One region of the Castellaniella hirudinis genome, then DNA from elsewhere that is predicted to be linked to it. Evidence: predicted binding sites of a transcription regulator. Region 1 holds the regulator's gene; each other region holds the start of a gene.
What was found. The regulator HrcA, encoded in region 1, represses chaperone genes, less so after heat shock. The targets are predictions, from matches to a motif close to TTAGCACTCNNNNNNNNNGAGTGCTAA.
Positions count from the first base shown of each region.

Region 2: a site for HrcA is predicted at 2,675-2,701, ahead of rpoH (RNA polymerase sigma factor RpoH). Genes of this name have one in related genera too.
Region 3: a site for HrcA is predicted at 3,928-3,954, ahead of ACFO0J_RS00255 (co-chaperone GroES). Genes of this name have one in related genera too.

Region 1 covers NZ_JBHSDY010000012.1:27,323-33,849, forward strand. The annotation lists gene recN (DNA repair protein RecN) at 1-871, opposite strand, end outside; gene ACFO0J_RS17650 (NAD kinase) at 886-1,788, opposite strand; gene hrcA (heat-inducible transcriptional repressor HrcA) at 1,920-2,933, shown strand; gene hemH (ferrochelatase) at 2,989-4,035, shown strand; gene grpE (nucleotide exchange factor GrpE) at 4,168-4,746, shown strand; gene dnaK (molecular chaperone DnaK) at 4,849-6,527, shown strand, end outside.
Region 2 covers NZ_JBHSDY010000007.1:59,945-66,471, forward strand. The annotation lists gene ACFO0J_RS11945 (cation:proton antiporter) at 1-1,473, opposite strand, end outside; gene rpoH (RNA polymerase sigma factor RpoH) at 1,736-2,641, opposite strand; gene ACFO0J_RS11955 (endonuclease/exonuclease/phosphatase family protein) at 2,756-3,610, opposite strand; gene aspS (aspartate--tRNA ligase) at 3,620-5,410, opposite strand; gene ACFO0J_RS11965 (DUF502 domain-containing protein) at 5,442-6,092, opposite strand; gene ACFO0J_RS11970 (FmdB family zinc ribbon protein) at 6,105-6,392, opposite strand; gene ACFO0J_RS11975 (putative Na+/H+ antiporter) at 6,435-6,527, opposite strand, start outside.
Region 3 covers NZ_JBHSDY010000001.1:45,428-51,954, reverse strand. The annotation lists partial or broken gene ACFO0J_RS00270 (bifunctional enoyl-CoA hydratase/phosphate acetyltransferase) at 1-512, shown strand, start outside; gene ACFO0J_RS00265 (acetate/propionate family kinase) at 561-1,769, shown strand; gene groL (chaperonin GroEL) at 1,910-3,556, opposite strand; gene ACFO0J_RS00255 (co-chaperone GroES) at 3,591-3,878, opposite strand; gene ACFO0J_RS00250 (Fic family protein) at 4,239-5,411, shown strand; gene ACFO0J_RS00245 (N-acetylmuramoyl-L-alanine amidase) at 5,436-6,155, opposite strand; gene ACFO0J_RS00240 (ABC transporter substrate-binding protein) at 6,247-6,527, opposite strand, start outside.

The DNA.
Region 1 (6,527 bases):
GGTCGGGTTCGAGCCGGTCGGCGTAGGCGTTCAGGCCGGACACGGTTTCCGCGCACAGGATGCGGGCCGATTCCAGGGACTGGAGGTGTTCTTCCAGCGCGGGGTCGTGGCGCGCCAGGGATTGCAGCGACTGGATTGCGGCGTGCAGGGCCTGGGCCGCCGAGCCGGATTCGCCATCCAGCGCCTCGACGGCCTGGCCGGCGCCGGCCAGCAGGGCCTGCGCGTGCGCCAGGCGGGATTGGCGGGCGCACAGGTCCGGCCATTCGCCGGGTTCGGGCGCCAGATCGTCCAGCCAGGCAACGTCGGCGGCCAGGCGTTCCAGCAGGACCGTCTGGCCGGCGGCGTCGCTGCGGGCGGCATCCAGCGCCGCTTGCGCCTGGCGCCAGTCGGTCCAGGCCTGCAGCAGGGCGCGCGCCTGATCGGCATGCCCCCCATGGGTGTCCAGCAGTTCGCGCTGGCTGGCGGCCTGCAGCAGGCTCTGGTGGGCGTGCTGGCCGTGGATGTCCACCAGCAAGGCGCCCAGGTCGCGCAACTGGCCCAGGGTGGCGGGTACGCCGTTGATCCAGGCTTTGCTGCGTCCCTGGGCGTCGATGACGCGGCGCAGGATCAGTTCCGGGCCTTCCAGGGCCTGTTCGGCCAGCCAGCCGGCGGCGGCCTCGGGCGCGTCGAAGACGGCGCTGATGTCGGCGCGCGGGACGTCCTGGCGGATCAGCGAGGCCTCGCCCCGGCCCCCCAGCGCCAGCGCCAGGGCGTCGATCAGGATCGACTTGCCGGCCCCGGTCTCGCCGGAAAACACGGTGAAGCCGGTGTCGAAGGCGATGTCGGCCTGTTCGACGATGACGAAGTCACGGATGTGCAGCGCGCGCAGCATGATGGAGGCGGAGGCTATTGATCGGGTTCGTCCCAGGGGTGCAGCATGCGGTTCCAGTTCAGCTTGCTGCGCAGGGTGGAGAAATAGCTGTAGCCCTGGGGGTGCAGGAAGCGGACGCGGTGCGGGCTGCGGCGCACGTCGATGCGGTCGCCTTCCTGGCAGTTGGACAGGGCCTGCATGTCGAAGTGGACGCTGGCGCCCGATTCCACCCGGCCCAGGGCGCGGATGGTGATGTTCAGCACGCTGTCGTCGGGCAGGGTGATGGGCCGGTTCGACAGGGTCTGCGGCGCCACGGGCACCAGCACCAGGGCATTGACCTGGGGGTGCAGGATCGGCCCGCCGGCCGACAGGGCGTAGGCCGTCGATCCCGTGGGCGTGGCGATGATCAGGCCGTCGGCGCGCTGGCTGTGCATGAAGGCGCCGTTGCATTCGACGCGCAGTTCGATCATGCCGCCGCGCCCGGCGCGGTTGATGATCACGTCGTTCAGGGCCAGGCCGGAAAAGATGGTTTCGTCGCCGCGCATGACGCGGCCTTCGAGGAGCATGCGCTCGTCCTGGACGAAGGCGCCGTTCAGCACGCGGGTGATGGCTTCGTCGGCGCTGCCCAGGGGGATGTCGGTGATGAAGCCCAGGCGGCCGTGGTTGATGCCGATCATGGCCACGCCGGAGGTGGCCAGTTGCCGCGCCGCCGCCAGCATGGTGCCGTCGCCGCCCATGATGATGGCCAGGTCGGCGCGCGTGCCGATGTCCTCGTACGAGGCCAGTTGAAAGTCGGCGACGCCGGTATTGCGGCCCGTTTCGGCCTCGATCAGGATGGTGCATCCCGCTGCGGACAGGGCCTGGCCCAGCCGGCGCAGGGGTGCGTCCATGCCGCTGTCCTGGTGGCGGCCGATCAAGGCGACGGTCTTGAAGTGCATGGGCGGGGAGGCTCCCGGAATTAATGGAATAATATGGATACGCCCATTGGGCGTATCCGCCGATTATAGGGGGATGAGGACGCGGTTGCCGATGCCGGTGGGCCGTTTTCATCCCATGCTGGACACTGGACATGGATGATCGAGCCAAGACATTGCTGAAGGCGCTGGTCGAACGCTACATCGCGGACGGCCAGCCCGTGGGGTCGCGCACGCTGTCAAAAGTCTTTGACTTGTCGCCGGCCACGATCCGCAACGTCATGGCCGACCTGGAAGACCTGGGCCTGATCCACAGCCCGCACACCTCGGCGGGCCGCGTGCCCACGCCGCGCGGCTACCGCATGTTCGTCGACAGCCTGCTGACCGCCCAGCCGTACGCGCTCAGTCCCGACCTGTTGATCGCGGACTGCCTGCCGGCGGCCGAACCCGGCCGCGCCGTGACCGCCGCCGCTTCGCTATTGTCGAATCTGTCGCAGTTCGCGGGCGTGGTGCTCACGCCCAAGCGCACCCAGGTGTTTCGCCACATCGAATTCATCCGCCTGTCGGACCGGCGGGTGCTGCTGATCATCGTCACGCCCAACGGCGACGTGCAGAACCGCATCCTGTTCGTGTCGCGCGAATATACCGAGGTCGAACTGCTGGAGGCCTCCAATTTCTTCAACCGGCAGTTTTCCGGCAAGTCCTTTCATGCCGTGCGCCTGGCGCTGGCCGACGAACTGGCCACGCTGCGCACCGATATTTCCCGCCTGATGCAGCAGGCCGTGGACGCCGGCCTGGACACGCCGGACACGGACGACGAGGCCGTGGTCATCTCCGGCGAAGGCAAGCTGCTGGACGTATCCGAAATGACGGCCGACATGGACCGGCTGCGCCGCCTGTTCCAGTTGTTCGAACAAAAAACCGACCTGCTGCATCTGCTGGACGTCTCCAGCCGCGCCCAGGGCGTGCAGATCTACATCGGCGGCGATTCCCGCCTGGTGCCGCTCGAAGACGTCTCGGTCATCACCGCGCCCTACGGGGTGGACGGGCAGGTGATCGGCACGCTGGGCGTCATCGGCCCCAGCCGCATGGCCTATGACCGGGTCATTCCCATCGTGGACATCACGGCCCGCATGCTGTCCAATGCCCTCGGCCAGGCCGCGTCCTGATGCCTGCCGTGTTCCAAGAATCTCAAGTATTTCAAGCGTTTCAAGTATTTCCCTCATGAGCCGTTTTCTTTCCGAAGCCCCCGATCCCCGGGCGCTGGACCCGGATGCGCCCGGACCCGAACGCGGGCCGCTGGGCGTTCTGCTGATCAACCTGGGCACGCCTGACGCGCCGACCCCGGCGGCCGTGCGCCGCTACCTGGGCGAATTCCTGTCCGACTCCCGAGTAGTGGAGCTGCCGGCCGCGCTGTGGCAGATCATCCTGCGCCTGTTCGTGCTGACGCGTCGGCCGGCGGCCATCGCCCCGAAATACGCCCAGGTCTGGCTGGATCGGGGATCGCCCCTGCTGGTGCATAGCCAGGACCTGACGGACGCCGTGGCGGCGTCTCTGCGTGATCGGGGGCTGGACGTGCGCGTCGAGCTGGCCATGCGCTACGGCCGGCCGGCCCTGCCCGACGCGCTGGATGCGCTGCGCGCGGCCGGCTGCGGCCGCATCCTGGCGGTGCCGATGTATCCCCAGTACGCCGCCAGCACCACGGCCACGGCGGTCGATGCCGTCGCTGCGTATCTGGCCCGGCTGCGCCATCAGCCCACGCTGCGTTTCCTGGACCGTTTTCCGACGGACGATGCCTATATCGATGCGCTGCACCGTGCGGTGCGCGCGCATTGGGATCAGGCCGGCAAGCCCGACCGGCTGCTGCTCAGTTTTCATGGCCTGCCGCAGCAGTCGGTGCGCCAGGGCGATCCTTATTTCCGCGATTGCCAGCAGACCGCCCGGGCCCTGCGCGCCCGCCTGGGCGTCGACGGCGATCGCCTGCACGTCGCCTTCCAGAGCCGCTTCGGGGCGGCGCCCTGGCTGCAGCCCTATACCCAGCCCACGCTGGAGGCCTGGGGGCGGGAAGGCGTCGGCACGGTGGATCTGATGTGTCCGGGTTTCCTGGCGGATTGCCTGGAGACGCTGGAAGAAATCGACATGGGCTGTCGCGAGGCCTTTCTGGCGGCGGGCGGCCAGACCTTCCGCTACATCCCCTGCCTGAATGCCGATCCGGCCTGGGCGCGGGATTTTGCCGGGCTGATCGCCGACAATCTGGGCGGCTGGAAGTAGCAAACCGTTGTCCCGCTGCGCCACCCGCATCCGTATGCCGGTGGTGCTCCTGCGCAGTTCAGGTCTTGAAGAACCGCCGCCTCATCCCCATTTACCCCTTCGTTCCCTCATTTCAGCATTGGAGATTTCACCATGTCGGCTCCCCAGGAAGACTTGGATCCGCAAGCCGCGCCGAGCGCCGAAGCACCCCAGGCCGAAGGCCAGAAGCCGGCGGATGCCGCCGCTGAGCCCGTCGCCGCCCAACCGGGCGAGGACCTCGCCGCGCTGCTGGACGAAGCCCAGAAGCAGGTCGCTGATTACCACGACCAGTTGCTGCGCGCGCACGCCGAAGTCGAGAACGTCCGCCGCCGCGCCCAGGACGATGTGTCCAAAGCCCGCAAGTTCGGGACGGAATCCTTCGCCGAGAGCCTGATCCCCGTGCGCGACAGCCTGGAGGCCGCGCTGGCCCAGGAAAACCAGACCGCCGAGGACTGGCGCAGCGGCGTCGAGGCCACCTTGCGGCAACTGAACACCGCCTTCGAACGCAACCAGATGCGCGAGATCGCCCCGGCGCCCGGCGAGACCTTCGACCCGCACCGCCATCAGGCGATTTCCAACGTGCCTTCGGAACATCCCCAGGGCGCTGTCGCCCAGACGCTGCAAAAGGGCTACCTGATCGCCGACCGCGTGTTGCGTCCGGCGCTGGTCATGGTCTCGGCCGGCCCGGCCTGAAGGCATCCGCCCGGGTCTTGAAACCGGCCCCGGCGGCCCCATATTCGACTCATCGGCGGGCATGTGGCCCGCCCACTCATTCAAATATCGACAGGACTCAACATGGGCAAGATCATCGGCATCGACCTGGGCACGACCAACAGCTGCGTCGCAGTGCTGGACGGCTCCAAGGTCAAGATCATTGAAAACTCCGAAGGCACGCGCACCACGCCTTCCATCGTCGCTTACATGCAGGACGGTGAAATTCTGGTGGGCGCCCCGGCCAAGCGCCAGGCCGTCACCAACCCGAAGAACACCATCTTCGCCGTCAAGCGCCTGATCGGTCGCAAGTTCGAAGAAAAGGCCGTGCAAAAGGACATCGACCTGATGCCCTACCGCATCACCAAGGCCGAAAACGGCGACGCCTGGGTCGAAGCCCAGGACAAGAAGCTGGCCCCTCCGCAGGTGTCGGCCGACATTCTGCGCAAGATGAAGAAGACCGCCGAGGACTACCTGGGCGAGGAAGTGACCGAAGCCGTGATCACGGTGCCGGCCTACTTCAACGACAGCCAGCGCCAGGCGACCAAGGACGCCGGCAAGATCGCCGGCCTGGAGGTCAAGCGCATCATCAACGAACCGACCGCGGCGGCCCTGGCCTTCGGCCTGGACAAGGCCGAGCGCGGCGACCGCAAGATCGTCGTCTATGACCTGGGCGGCGGCACCTTCGACGTGTCCATCATCGAAATCGCGGACGTGGACGGCGAAAAGCAGTTCGAAGTGCTGTCGACCAACGGCGATACCTTCCTGGGCGGCGAAGACTTCGACCAGCGCATCATCGAATACATCATCACCGAGTTCAAGAAGGAATCCGGCGCCGACCTGTCCAAGGACGTGCTGGCCCTGCAGCGCCTGAAAGAAGCCGCTGAAAAGGCCAAGATCGAGCTGTCCTCCACGCAGCAGACCGAGATCAACCTGCCGTACATCACGGCCGACGCCTCCGGTCCCAAGCACCTGAACCTGAAGATCACCCGCTCCAAGCTGGAAGCGCTGGTCGAGGAACTGATCGAGCGTACCATCGAGCCCTGCCGTGTGGCGATCAAGGACGCCGGCATCAAAGTCTCCGATATCGACGACGTGATCCTGGTCGGCGGCATGACCCGCATGCCCAAGGTCCAGGAAAAGGTCAAGGAATTCTTCGGTCGCGATCCGCGCAAGGACGTGAACCCCGACGAGGCCGTGGCCGCCGGCGCCGCGATCCAGGGTTCCGTGCTGTCGGGCGACCGCAAGGACGTGCTGCTGCTGGACGTGACGCCGCTGTCGCTGGGGATCGAGACCCTGGGCGGCGTGATGACCAAGATGATCAAGAAGAACACCACCATCCCGACGCGTTTCTCGCAGGTGTTCTCCACGGCGGACGACAACCAGCCGGCCGTGACCATCAAGGTCTACCAGGGCGAGCGCGAAATCGCCGTGGGCAACAAGGCGCTGGGCGAGTTCAACCTGGAAGGCATCCCGCCGGCGCCGCGCGGCCTGCCGCAGATCGAGGTCACCTTCGACATCGACGCCAACGGCATCCTGCACGTGTCGGCCAAGGACAAGGGTACCGGCAAGGAAAACAAGATCACGATCAAGGCCAGCTCCGGCTTGAGCGAAGACGAGATCGAGCGCATGGTGAAGGACGCCGAGGCCAACGCCGAGGAAGATCACCGCATCGCCGAACTGGCGCAGGCGCGCAACCAGGCCGAGGGCCTGGTCCACGCCACGCGCAAGTCCCTGACCGAATATGGTGACAAGCTCGAGGC
Region 2 (6,527 bases), on a different contig from region 1:
GCTCATGCCGACCGCGACCTTCTGGTTCAGGGACAACTGGTTCACCTGCGACGCGTCCACGCCGGCCTGGCTGGCGTCGAACACCGCATGCAGGCGATCCAGCACCTCGGTGCCGATATGCTCGTGATGGGCGATGTCGTCGATCTTCAGGCGCAGGGCCTCGAGTTCCACCACCTGCGCCTGATCGCGCAGGGTGCGGTCCACCGGCGAGAGCTGGTTCAGCCCCAGGCGATGGATCAGGGGCCGCAGCGTCAGGCCGTTGATGAACAGCGTCATGAGCACGAAGCCGGTCGTGGCCACGGCGATGAACTGGCGCGCCTCATGCGGTACCGCCGGCTGTTCGGTGACGGCCAGGGCCAGGGCCAGGGACACGGCCCCGCGCAGGCCGCCCAGCAGCATCACGGCCCGGTAGGACGGACTGACCTCGGTGCTGAGCCGCAACCGCCCCAGCAGGGGCAGCAGGCCGTAGACGATCACCGCGCGCGCGCACAGCGTGACGATGAACACGACCAGGATCAGCAGGACTTCCATCCAGGTGATTTCCGCCATCATGCGCGGGATCAGCATGGCGGCGAACAGAAAGATCAGGGAATTGGCCCAGAAGCCGAACTGCGCCCAGGCGCCCTCGAGCTGCTCGAAGGTCGTGGGCGACATGCGGGTGCGGCCGCTGGAGCCCACCACCAGACCGGCGATCACCGTGGCCACCACCCCCGACACGCCCAGGTAGTGTTCGGCGATGAAGAAGGTCAGGTAGGCCAGCGCCACGGTCAGCGTGACTTCGGCCGTAGGCCAGCCGCGCAGCCAGCGGAACAGTTCGATGGCCGCTCGCCCCATGACCAGGCCGGCCAGGCCGCCGCCCAGGAAGCTGACCAGGAAGCCGCTGAGAATGTCCGTGATGGCGGGCGTGGTGCCGCCGAACAGGATGCTGAGCAGCACCGAGTACAAGGCGATCGAGGCCGCGTCGTTGAACAGGGCCTCGCCCTCGACCAGGTTCGTGAGGCGGCGCGGCGCACCGACCTCGCGGAAGATGCCCACGACCGCCACCGGGTCGGTGGTCGCCACGATGGCGCCCAGCATCAGGCAGACCACCAGCCCGTAGGTGGAAATCGCCGCCAGCGAGAAACCGACGGCCACGGTGCAGACCACGACGGCCACGATGGCCATCACCAGGATCGGGCTGATGTCGTCCATCAGCCGCCGCAGATTCGTCGCCAGCGCCGTCTCGAACAGCAGCACGGGCAGGAACACGAACAGAAAGGTCTCGGAGGAAATCTCGAAGTGCTGCAGGGTGTCGAGGAAGTCGGCCACCACGCCCGGCGCCCAGCCGTGCACGTGGATGATGACGCCCAGGACAAAGCCGACGATGGCCAGCAGCACGGAATACGGCAATCGCAACCGCCCCGCCAGAGGGGGCATGAAGGACACCAGAGCCAGGAGGCCGGCCAGGCCAAATACAAGAAGGCCGATTTTCATGAGGAAGCGCGCTCAAATCATCTGGCTGATATGTTACAGGCCCAGGGGATCGGCTTCCTAGAAAAAATGTATGAAAAAAAAGAGGGATGCCAGACGGCATCCCATGAACATCCGCTTCGATAGGGAGGGGAAGAGGAGAAGCAGAAGCGGACGACAGAACGTTGAGGCCGGCGTGGCCGGCGTGCGCTCATGTCAGATTAGTCCGCGCCCGATGCTGAAAGTTCACGATCGGGGGCGGAGAAGTGCAAAAGAATGTGACTGCTCAGGCGGGCTCGAAATCCGCCTGCTGCCCGCTCAGGGCGACACGCAGTTTTTTCAGGGCGGCGGCTTCGATCTGGCGGACGCGTTCGGCGGAAATGCCGTACTCGGCAGCCAGTTCGTGCAGCGTGGCGCCGCCATCGTCGGCCAGCCAGCGGGCGCGCACGATGTGCTGGGAGCGCGCGTCCAGGGACGACAGGGCGTGTTCCAGGCCCTCGCCCTGCAGGGCGTCCATGCTGCGGCGCGCCAGCACCTGGGCGGGTTCCTGGGCCTCGTCGGCCAGCCAGTCGGAGGGCGCGTAGCGGTCCTCGTCGTCGGCCGGGGCATCCAGGGCGAAATCGCCGCCCGACAGGCGGACTTCCATTTCGGCGACGTCTTCCGGGCGCACGTCGAGTTCGCGGGCGATGTCGGCCACCTGATCCGGGGCCAGGCTACGGCCGTCGGGCCGCATGCGGCGCAGATTGAAGAACAGCTTGCGCTGCGCCTTGGTGGTGGCGATCTTGACCAGACGCCAGTTGCGGATCACGTATTCGTGGATTTCGGCACGGATCCAGTGCACGGCGAACGACACCAGGCGCACGCCACGGTCGGGATCGAAGCGGCGCACGGCCTTCATCAGGCCGATATTGCCTTCCTGGATCAGGTCGGCGTGCGCCAGGCCGTAGCCCAGGTACTGGCGGGCGATGGACACCACCAGCCGCAGGTGCGACAGAATCAGGTCGCGCGCAGCGTCCAGATCGTTGTTGTCGCGCAGGCGCCGGCCCAGGTCGGCTTCCTGTTCGGCAGTCAGCATCGGCAAGCGATTGACGGTGCTGATGTAGGCATCGATGGTACCGAGCGCTCCGGGGTTGGCGATCGCCAGCGAAAGCTGCGACGGCGCGAGCGACAGGGCGGATGAGGAGGGGGTCATGGTGACAAGAACCTCGTACAGAACGCAATGATGTTAGCACTCCATGAGCAGGAGTGCTAATTCCAAGGTAACGAATGTTAGTCCGTCGGGCGGCGGGAAAGTTCCCCGAAAACCTCAGGGCAGTTCGAGTTCCGCCACCAGCGGCGCATGGTCCGACAGCTTCTTCCAGGGCAGGCCGTGCAGCACCCGCGCGCGGCGCACGGCAAAACCGCGCTGGTAGATGCGGTCCAGCCGCAGCCAGGGGAACACGGACGGGAAAGTGCGCGGCGGCGGTGTCAGGCGCGCCGCATGGCCGTTCATGGACAGTTCGGGCATCGGGCGCAGCGCCTGCCCCGGCAGCCAGGCCAGGCGTTCGCGCAGGCGCGACACGGTACGGCGCAGCCGGTAGATCTCGTCCGTCCCCTGCGGGGCGGCGGCGAAGACCTCGACCAGCCCGAGCTGTTCGACGAACAGCGGCGCCAGGCGGTTGGTCCAGTCGTTGAAGTCGCCCGCGATCAGCAGCGGTTCGTGCGCGGGCACCAGGCGCTGGATCCGGTCGGCCAGCGCCTGCACCTGACGCGAGCGTCCGCCCGCCAGCAGGCCCAGGTGCACCACCAGGCAGTGCACCGGCACGTCGCCGACCCGCACCACGCCGTGCAGCAGGCCGCGCTGCTCCAGGCGGTGGTCGGAGACGTCCTGGTTTTCGTAATACAGGATGGGATAGCGCGACAACAGCGCATTGCCGTGGTCGGTGGTGTGGCGCACGGCATTGCAGCCGTAGGCGGCCTGCATATGCAGGGCCGCCGCCAGGGATTCGTGCTGCGCGTCCAGGCTGCTGCGGATCTGGTTGCGGCCCTGGACTTCCTGCAGGAACAGCAGGTCGGGCCGCAGGCCGTACAGGCCCAGCCGCAGGTCGGCCAGCGATTCCCGTCCACCCGTGGCCGAACGGCCCTTGTGGATGTTGTAGCTGACGACCCGCAGGATGGGCATGGCCCCGCCTTACTTGGCTTCCGTCTGACGCAAGCGGATGTGCAGTTCGCGCAGTTGCTTCTCGTCCACGGCCGAGGGCGCCTGCGTCAGCAGGCACTGGGCGCGCTGCGTCTTGGGGAAGGCGATCACGTCGCGGATGGATTCCGCACCCGCCATCAGCGTCACCAGGCGGTCCAGGCCGAAGGCCAGGCCCCCGTGCGGCGGCGCGCCGTACTGCAGGGCGTCGAGCAGGAAGCCGAACTTCAGGCGGGCTTCTTCCTCGTCGATCTTCAGGGCCTTGAAGACCTTGCTCTGGACGTCGGCGCGGTGGATACGCTCGGAACCGCCGCCGACTTCCCAGCCGTTCATGACCATGTCGTAGGCGCGCGCGATGGCCTTGCCCGGATCGGTTTCCAGCAGATCCTCGTGGCCCGGCTTGGGGCAGGTGAAGGGGTGGTGAGCGGCCGTGTAGCGGCCTTCGCCCTCGTCGTACTCGAACATGGGGAAGTCCACCACCCACAGCGGCTTCCAGCCCGGCTCGAACAGCCCGTTGGCGCGGCCGAATTCGCTCTGGCCGATCTTCACGCGCAGGGCGCCGATGGCGTCGGCGACGACCTTGGCGCGGTCGGCGCCGAAGAAGATCAGGTCGCCGTTCTGCGCACCGGTGCGCTCGATCAGGGCGCGCAAGGCGTCGGCGTGGATGTTCTTGACGATGGGCGACTGCAGGCCCTCGGGGATCGAGGCGGCGTCGTTGACCTTGATGTAGGCCAGGCCGCGCGCGCCGTAGATGCCGACGAACTGGGTGTAGGCGTCGATCTCGCTGCGCGGCATGCCGCCGCCGCCGGGCACGCGCAGGGCCACCACGCGGCAGGCCGGGTCATTGGCCGGGCCGGCGAAGACCTTGAAGCCCACGTCGCGCATCAGATCGGCCACGTCGGTGAATTCCAGCTTCACGCGCAGGTCGGGCTTGTCCGAACCGAAGCGGCGCATGGCTTCGCTCCAGCTCATGACGGGGAATTCGGGCAGCGCGACGTCCAGCACCTGGCGGTAGATCTCACGCACCATGCCTTCGAAGATCTCGCGGATCTGGACTTCGTCCAGGAAGGAGGTTTCGCAATCGATCTGGGTGAATTCCGGCTGGCGGTCGGCGCGCAGGTCTTCGTCGCGGAAGCACTTGGTGATCTGGTAGTAGCGGTCGAAGCCGGACACCATCAGCAGTTGCTTGAACAACTGCGGCGACTGGGGCAGCGCGAAGAATTCGCCCGGGTTCACCCGCGAGGGCACCAGATAGTCGCGCGCGCCTTCGGGCGTGCTGCGGGTCAGCATCGGGGTTTCGATGTCGACGAAGCCCAGGGCGTCCAGATAATTGCGCGCCACCATGGACACGCGGTAGCGCAGCATCAGGTTGCGCTGCATCTGCGGACGGCGCAGGTCCAGCACCCGGTGCGTCAGGCGCGTGGTCTCGGACAGATTGTCGTCGTCCAGTTGGAACGGCGGCGTCACCGAGGCATTGAGGATCTCGATTTCGCGGCAGAGGATCTCGATCTCGCCCGAGAGCAGGTCGGCATTGGTGGTGCCTTCGGGGCGCAGGCGCACCAGGCCGGTGATCCGCAGGCAGTATTCGTTGCGGATGCGCTCGGCGGTCTCGAACGCGGCCTTGTTGTCCGGGTCCACCACCACCTGGGCCAGGCCCGCGCGGTCACGCAGGTCGATGAAGATCACGCCGCCATGGTCGCGGCGACGATGCACCCAGCCGAACAGGGTCACGGTCTGGTCGAGGTGGGCTTTGGATACCTCGCCGGTATAGCAAGTGCGGTTCAAGAATGGCTCCGTCAGAGGGATTGTTCGAGTTTCAATGGGACTGCTCGCCGGGGGTTTCCACGGCGGGCAGATCCATCTGTGTCTGGGGCGGCAGGCCGGGCGGCGCCACCACGCCCATGGACACGATGTATTTCAGTGCGGTTTCCACCGTCATGTCGAGCACCTGGACATCGGCGCGCGGCATCATCAGAAAGAAGCCCGACGTCGGGTTGGGTGTCGTAGGCACATAGACGCTGACAAAATCGCCGTCCAGCAATGCGGCAATCTCGGCGCTGGGGGTGCCGGTCAGGAAACCGATGGTCCAGGCGCCCTGGCGCGGATACTGCACCAGCACGGCCTCGCGGAAGGCCTGGCCGTTGGGCGCGAACACGGTGTCGCTGACCTGCTTGACCGAATTATAAATGGAGCGCACCAAAGGGATGCGCCCCAGCAGGGATTCCCAGCGCGACAGGATGGCGCGGCCGATGAAATTGGCGCAGAACAGCCCCGTGACCAGGATCACGACCAGGACCAGGACCAGCTCGAAACCCGGGATCGAGATCCCGAACAGGGCTTCGGGCGACAGGAACTTCGGCACCAGGGAGCCGAGCGTGCGGGCCAGCACGGCCAGCACCCAGACGGTGGCCACCAGCGGCAGCCAGATCAGCAGGCCGGTGATGAAGTAGCGTTTGAGAAAGCGCATGGTCCCGGGGCGTCAGCTTGACGTCGCAGCCGGCGGCGTGCCGCCGGAGGCAGGCGCCGGCGCCGGGCTTGACGAGGCGCCGCCTGCCGGCTCGGCGGATTTGGGGGCGGCTTTGCCGCCCCCGCGGAAATCGGTTTCGTACCAGCCGGAGCCCTTGAGGCGGAAACCGGCGGCCGTCACCTGTTTTTCATAGGTTTCCTGACCGCAAGCCGGGCAGGTCGTGAGCAGCGGGTCCGAGATTTTCCGCAGCACGTCCTGCTCATGGCCGCACTGGCTGCAACGATAGGCGTAGATAGGCACAGCAATTCCAAAAGAATCAACCGCTTGGATTTTAATCCTTATTTAGGAGAACGAATTCGGCAGCAGGAACATCACCGCCGCGATCAGCGTCGGCACGGCAGCAGCGCCGAGCAGGCGCAGCGGCGAGATGGTGCC
Region 3 (6,527 bases), on a different contig from region 1:
TCAATATCGCGCCGACGCTGCTGGACAAGGCGGACATCATCCAGAACGCCATCGACTTCGCGCGGATCATGGGCACGGACCAGCCCAAGGTGGCGATTTTGTCGGCCGTGGAGACGGTGACGCCCAGCCTTCCGTCGACCCTCGATGCCGCCGCGCTGTGCAAGATGGCCGATCGCGGCCAGATCACCGGCGGTTTGCTCGACGGGCCGCTGGCTTTCGATAATGCCATCTCGCAGGAAGCCGTGGCGATCAAAGGCATCGTGTCCGAGGTCGCGGGCCAGGCCGACATCCTGGCGGTACCCGATCTGGAAAGCGGCAATATGGTGGCCAAGCAGCTTGAGTACCTGGCAGGCGCCAGCGGCTCGGGCCTGGTGTTGGGCGCGCGCGTGCCGATCGCCCTGACCAGCCGGGCCGATGGCCCGAGGGCTCGCGTGGCGTCCGCCGTGCTGGCCGTGCTGGTTGCGCACGATCAGCGTCGGCAGCAGGCTGCCGATGCCTGGAAACAGGGCTGAGCGGCAGCCCTGATCGACACTGGAAAGTGACATAGAAAGGATCGCTTCATGGCCATACTTGCCGTCAACGCCGGCTCCTCCTCGTTGAAGTTTTCGCTGCATCCGCTCGAAGGCGGCCGGGTGCAGCCGCACGCGCTGTCTGGGTGCGTCCAGGGCCTGGAACCGGGCGGCAGCCCCCGTATGGACTGGAAATACCAGGGGGAAAAACGCCAGGAAACCCTGGCGGTCCCCGAGGACGGCGCCGTGTTCGTCGCCGCGCTCAGGCGCCTGCGCGCCCTGGTGCAATCGCTGGAAAGCGTCGGCATCACGGCCGTGGCCCACCGGGTGGTGCACGGCGGCGGCGTCTATACCGAAAGCGTGCGGGTGACCGACGAGGTGCTGCAGCGCCTGTCGCGTTTCAATTCGCTGGCGCCGCTGCACCAGCCGCACAACCTCGAAGGCATCCGCCAGTTCAGCGCCGCGTTTCCCGATGTGCCGCAGATCGCCTGCTTTGACACGGCCTTCCATGCCGGCATGCCCGAGGTGGACTATGCGTTTGCGCTGCCGCGTGAGCTGCGCGATGCGGGCGTGCGCCGCTACGGCTTTCACGGCCTGTCATACCAGTACATCATGTCCGTCCTGCAACGGCAGACGCTGCGCGCCAATGGCCGTGTGGTCATGGCCCACCTGGGCAACGGCGCCAGCCTGTGCGCCTGCCGCGACGGCGTCAGCATGTCCACGACCATGGGCTTCTCGGCGCTCGACGGCCTGGTGATGGGGACGCGCAGCGGTTCGCTGGACGCAGGACTGCTGCTGTATCTGCTGGAGCAAGGCTGGGCGCACGCGCAGCTCGAAAAGCTGCTGTACAAGCAAAGCGGGCTGCTCGGCGTGTCGGGCTTTTCGGCCGACATGCGCAGGCTGCGCGAGGAAGTCGCCCAGGGCGGCGAACGCAGCGCGGACGCGCGCCGCGCCATCGATCTGTTCACCCATCGCGTGGTGCGCGAGACCGGCGGGATGCTCGCCTGCCTGGGCGGACTGGACGTGCTGGCGTTCAGCGGCGGCATCGGCGAAAACGACGTCGTGCTGCGCGAACAAGTGTGCGTGCGCCTGGCCTGGCTGGGCATCCGCATGGATTGGCAGCGCAATCGCGAGGCCGACGGCAAAGCCGCCCATGCCATCCATGCGCCCGATAGCGCCGTGGAAATCTGGGTCATCCCCACCGACGAAGGCCGGGTCGCGGCCCGCGAGGCGGCGGCGCTGCTGTCGGTCGTCGCCTGATCGATCCGGGCGGCCTTTGCGGCGCGCCCGGCTGCGTAGCGTGCAAAAAAATCCCCGTCACGGTGAGGTGACGGGGATTTTTCAATGCTGAGCCGGGTTCCGGCCGGCGCACGCGGCGCCGGACCGGGAAGGGCAGGGGCTTAGAAGCCGCCCATGCCGCCCATGCCACCCATGCCGCCCATGTCGGGCATCGGAGCAGCGGGCTTGTCTTCAACGATTTCGGCCACGGCGGCTTCGGTGGTCAGCAGCAGGCTGGCGACCGAGGCGGCGTTTTGCAGCGCGGTGCGGGTGACCTTGGTCGGGTCGATGACGCCTTGCTCGACCAGATCGCCGTACTCGCCGGTGGCGGCGTTGTAGCCGTAGTTGCCTTCACCCTGAGCAACCGCGTTCACGATCACGCTGGCTTCGTCGCCGGCGTTGCTGACGATGGTGCGCAGCGGGGCTTCGATGGCGCGCAGGACCAGCTTGATGCCGGCGTCCTGGTCGGCGTTGTCGCCCTTGACCTTGGCCACGGCGGCCTTGGCGCGGATCAGCGCGACGCCGCCGCCCGGGACGATGCCTTCTTCGACGGCCGCACGCGTGGCGTGCAGGGCGTCTTCGACGCGGGCCTTCTTTTCCTTCATTTCGACTTCGGTCGCAGCGCCGACGCGGATGACGGCCACACCGCCCGCCAGCTTGGCGACGCGTTCCTGCAGCTTTTCACGGTCGTAGTCGGACGTGGCTTCTTCGATCTGGGCGCGGATCTGCTTGACGCGGGCTTCGATGTTCTTGGCATCGCCGGCGCCGTCGATGACGGTGGTGTTTTCCTTGGCCACTTCGATGCGCTTGGCCTGGCCCAGCTCGGCCAGGGTCGCCTTTTCCAGCGACAGGCCGGTTTCTTCGGAGATCACCGTGCCGCCCGTCAGGATGGCGATGTCTTCCAGCATGGCCTTGCGGCGGTCGCCGAAGCCCGGGGCCTTGACGGCGGTGGTCTTCAGGATGCCACGGATGTTGTTGACGACCAGGGTCGCCAGGGCTTCGCCTTCGACGTCTTCAGCCACGATCAGCAGCGGACGGCTGGATTTGGCGACTTGTTCCAGGACCGGCAGCAGGTCGCGGATGTTGCTGATCTTCTTGTCGAAAATCAGGACAAACGGATCTTCCAGGACGGCGACTTGCTTGTCCGGGTTGTTGATGAAGTAGGGCGACAGGTAGCCGCGGTCGAACTGCATGCCTTCGACGACGTCGAGTTCGTTTTCCAGGGACTTGCCGTCTTCGACGGTGATGACGCCTTCCTTGCCGACCTTGTCCATCGCGTTGGCGATGATTTCACCGACGGAGGTGTCGCTGTTGGCCGAGATCGAGCCGACTTGAGCGATGGCCTTGCTGGTGGTGCAGGGCTTGGACAGCGCGTGCAGGCTGTCGACGGCGGCAACTACGGCCTTGTCGATGCCGCGCTTCAGGTCCATGGGGCTGATGCCGGCGGCCACGTACTTCAGGCCTTCTTCGACGATGGCCTGGGCCAGCACGGTGGCGGTGGTGGTGCCGTCACCGGCGTTGTCGGAGGTCTTGGAAGCGACTTCCTTGACCAGTTGGGCGCCGATGTTTTCGAACTTGTCCTTCAGTTCGATTTCCTTGGCGACGGAGACACCGTCCTTGGTCACGGTGGGGGCGCCGAAGGAGCGGTCCAGCACCACGTTGCGACCCTTGGGGCCCATGGTGGTCTTGACGGCGTTGGCCAGGATGTTGACACCGCGGACGATGCGCGAGCGGGCGTCGTCACCGAAATAAACTTGCTTTGCAGCCATGTTGAAATTCCTTGGGATTGAACAGTGAGGTGGCTTACAGGATCACGGCGAGGACTTCTTCCTCGCGGATGACGAGCACTTCCTCGCCATCGACCTTGACGGACTGGCCGGCGTACTTGCCGAACAGAACCTTGTCACCGACCTTCAGGTCGACCGGGATCACTTTGCCGTCCTCGGTCTTCTTGCCCGGGCCGACGGCCAGGACTTCGCCCTGATCGGGCTTTTCAGCCGCGCTGTCAGGGATGACGATACCCGAGGCGGTGGTGCGCTCGTTGTCCAGACGCTTGACGATCACGCGATCGTGCAAAGGACGCAGTGCCATGGAGGAACTCCTGTACATAAGAAATTGAGGGTGCGGGGGCAGGGCATTGTTAGCACTCCACCCCATCGAGTGCTAATTATAAGGACGATTCCCGGGGTTTCAAGGGGTGGGTGGGGAGTTGTTACATGTGGGGGAGTAAACGCTGCTGAGGAGCCGGGTGTGGCCTGTTTCAGGGCAGGTTCCCATGGAGATTGCCCGCGTCGGGAACAGTCGGTCACGTCACTGGCATAAAGACCGGCTAGAAGACTGGTAAAAAAGGCGGCAAAATTTTATTTTTTTGATGGTCTTTATTGCTTATAATTCCTTTAATTATCAATGTACTAAATTGATAAAAAAGGCGGCAAAAAAGGCGGCAAAAATATGTACGATTCCCCGCATCAGTTCGAACCCCTGGTTCCTGCGAGCATTCCTCCTGCCATGACCGACAAGGCGGCCGAGATTGCGCGCGAAGCAATCCGCTTGACCGGTATGGCTCACGCTTCTTCGCGTGAAACGATCCGCGAACAGGTGCGTTCCATGAACTCGTACTATTCGAACCGCATCGAGGGACAGAGCACCCATCCCCTCCACATCGATGCCGCGCTGCATCAGCAGTTTTCCGACAAGCCCGACGTGGCGCGGCTACAGCGGGTCGCGCTGGCGCACATCGAGGCGGAAATCGAGCTAGAGCGCCTGGTTGCCGAGGGCGAGTCTCCGATGACAGCGGCGTTCATGACCAAGGCCCACGACGCCCTTTACGCCCGGCTCGCGGCAGAGGACCGGACGACGGACGATGGTCGCATCGTCAACCCAGGGAAGATTCGGGACGAGGACGTCGAGGTCGGTCTGCACATCCCGCCTACCGCGGCATCCTTGCCCCGCTTTATGGAACGCATGGATGAGGTCTACGACCGACGACGCTCCTGGGACCAGCACCTCATCCAGGTCGCGTGCATGCACCACCGTGCGACATGGGTGCATCCCTTCCTGGACGGCAATGGCCGCGCTGCCAGGCTGCAGAGCCACTGCGCTCTTTGGCAGTTGTCTGACGGCCTATGGTCCCCAAGCAGGGGCTTGGCTCGCACGACGGTGGACTATTACGCCCGATTGCACAATGCAGATGCGCCGCGTCGCGGAGACTTGGACGGTAGGGGCAACCTGACGACTGCAGGCCTCAACGAGTGGATCGAGTTCTTTCTCGGTGTCTGCGAGGACCAAGTGAAGTTCATGGGCCGTATGCTTGAGCTGGATGGGATGCGGCAACGCATCGAAGCGCTCATCACGTTCCGTCACGCGCAGGATAAGGCCGTGCGCATGGAGGCCATCCTGCCGCTCTACCATTTGTTCGCTGCCGGGCCTCTCCTGCGCAAGGAATTTACCCAAATGACGAACCTGGGCGAGCGCACGGCCCGGTCTTTGATCTCAAGATTGCTGAAGGACGGTCTGATCGTGAGCGATTCAGCCGCTGGACCGGTGCGCTGGGGCATGCCGCTCGACAGCCTGCAGTTCTTGTTCCCGGAACTTTACCCGGAAGCGGCGACGAAGCCGAACTGATCGGTTTCGATCTCGCGTAGCGGGTCAATCCCCGCCACGAGGACCCTTCAAACAAGCGCTCACCCCCCGCGCAATCGCCCCCGCCAGCCGCTTGATCGTCTCCGGCCTCCTCAGCCGGGCTTCTTCCGCAGGATTGATGATGACGCCCGCCTCGATCAGCACGGCCGGCATGGGCGCGTGCCGCAGCGCCGCCAGGCCGTCGTAGCGGTGTACTCCCAATCGGCGGTCGAGAAAGGGCCGGTTTTCACCCTCGACCCGTTCGGCGTGGTATTCGGACGGCCGTTCCCCAACTGCCCGCAGTTGTGAACCCATCTCTTGAGCACATCGCAGGCTGCGAGCCGGATGGGGATTCTGCATCGAGATGAAAATCGAATACCCCGCGAATTCCGCCTGCCTGCCCGCTTGCAGATACCGCGCCTGCGCCGCATCGTGATGGATCGAGACCAGCAGATCGGCGGCAGGTGCGCCTGCCGGACGTCGGGCGGGCGGGATGTCCGTGGCGATGCCTTCGACCCGGGTGGTCCGATGGCCCAGCGCCGCGAGCACGCGGACGAGGGCGGCGGCCAGATCGCGGTTGTACAGATACTCTGCGCGGCCGCTGGCGCCGATCGCCCCCGGCCGTTCCGGTCCGTGGCCTGCGTCCACCAGAATGTGCGCGGCGTGTGCCGGTCCCGCGCAGCACAGGGCCAGCAGGAGCGCGGCCAGCGCGTGCGCCGGCCGCCCGTGGCGGGAACGTACCTGCACCAAGAGAGCGATGTCGCGAAGCGGCGGGGCCATGTGTGCAGTGTAGGGCCGGGCGCGTGGTGGCGCACGCCCGGGCATGCCGGCGCCGGGCTTATTTGCCGGGATCCTTGACGTCGGGAACCGTGTCGAACTCGACGTTCTGCAGCACGCCGTCAACGCGTTCGACCTTGCGGATGTAGACGTTCTGCACGATATCGCGCGTGACCGGATCGATGGACACCGGACCGCGCGGACTCTCCCAGTGCATGCCGCGGGCCGCGGCCATGAAGGCGTCGCCGGTGCGGCCGCCGGTCTTTTTCAGCGTCTCGTAGATCAGGTGCATGCCGTCGTAGCCGCCCGCCGACCAGAAGTTGGGGCGTTCGCCGGGATAGG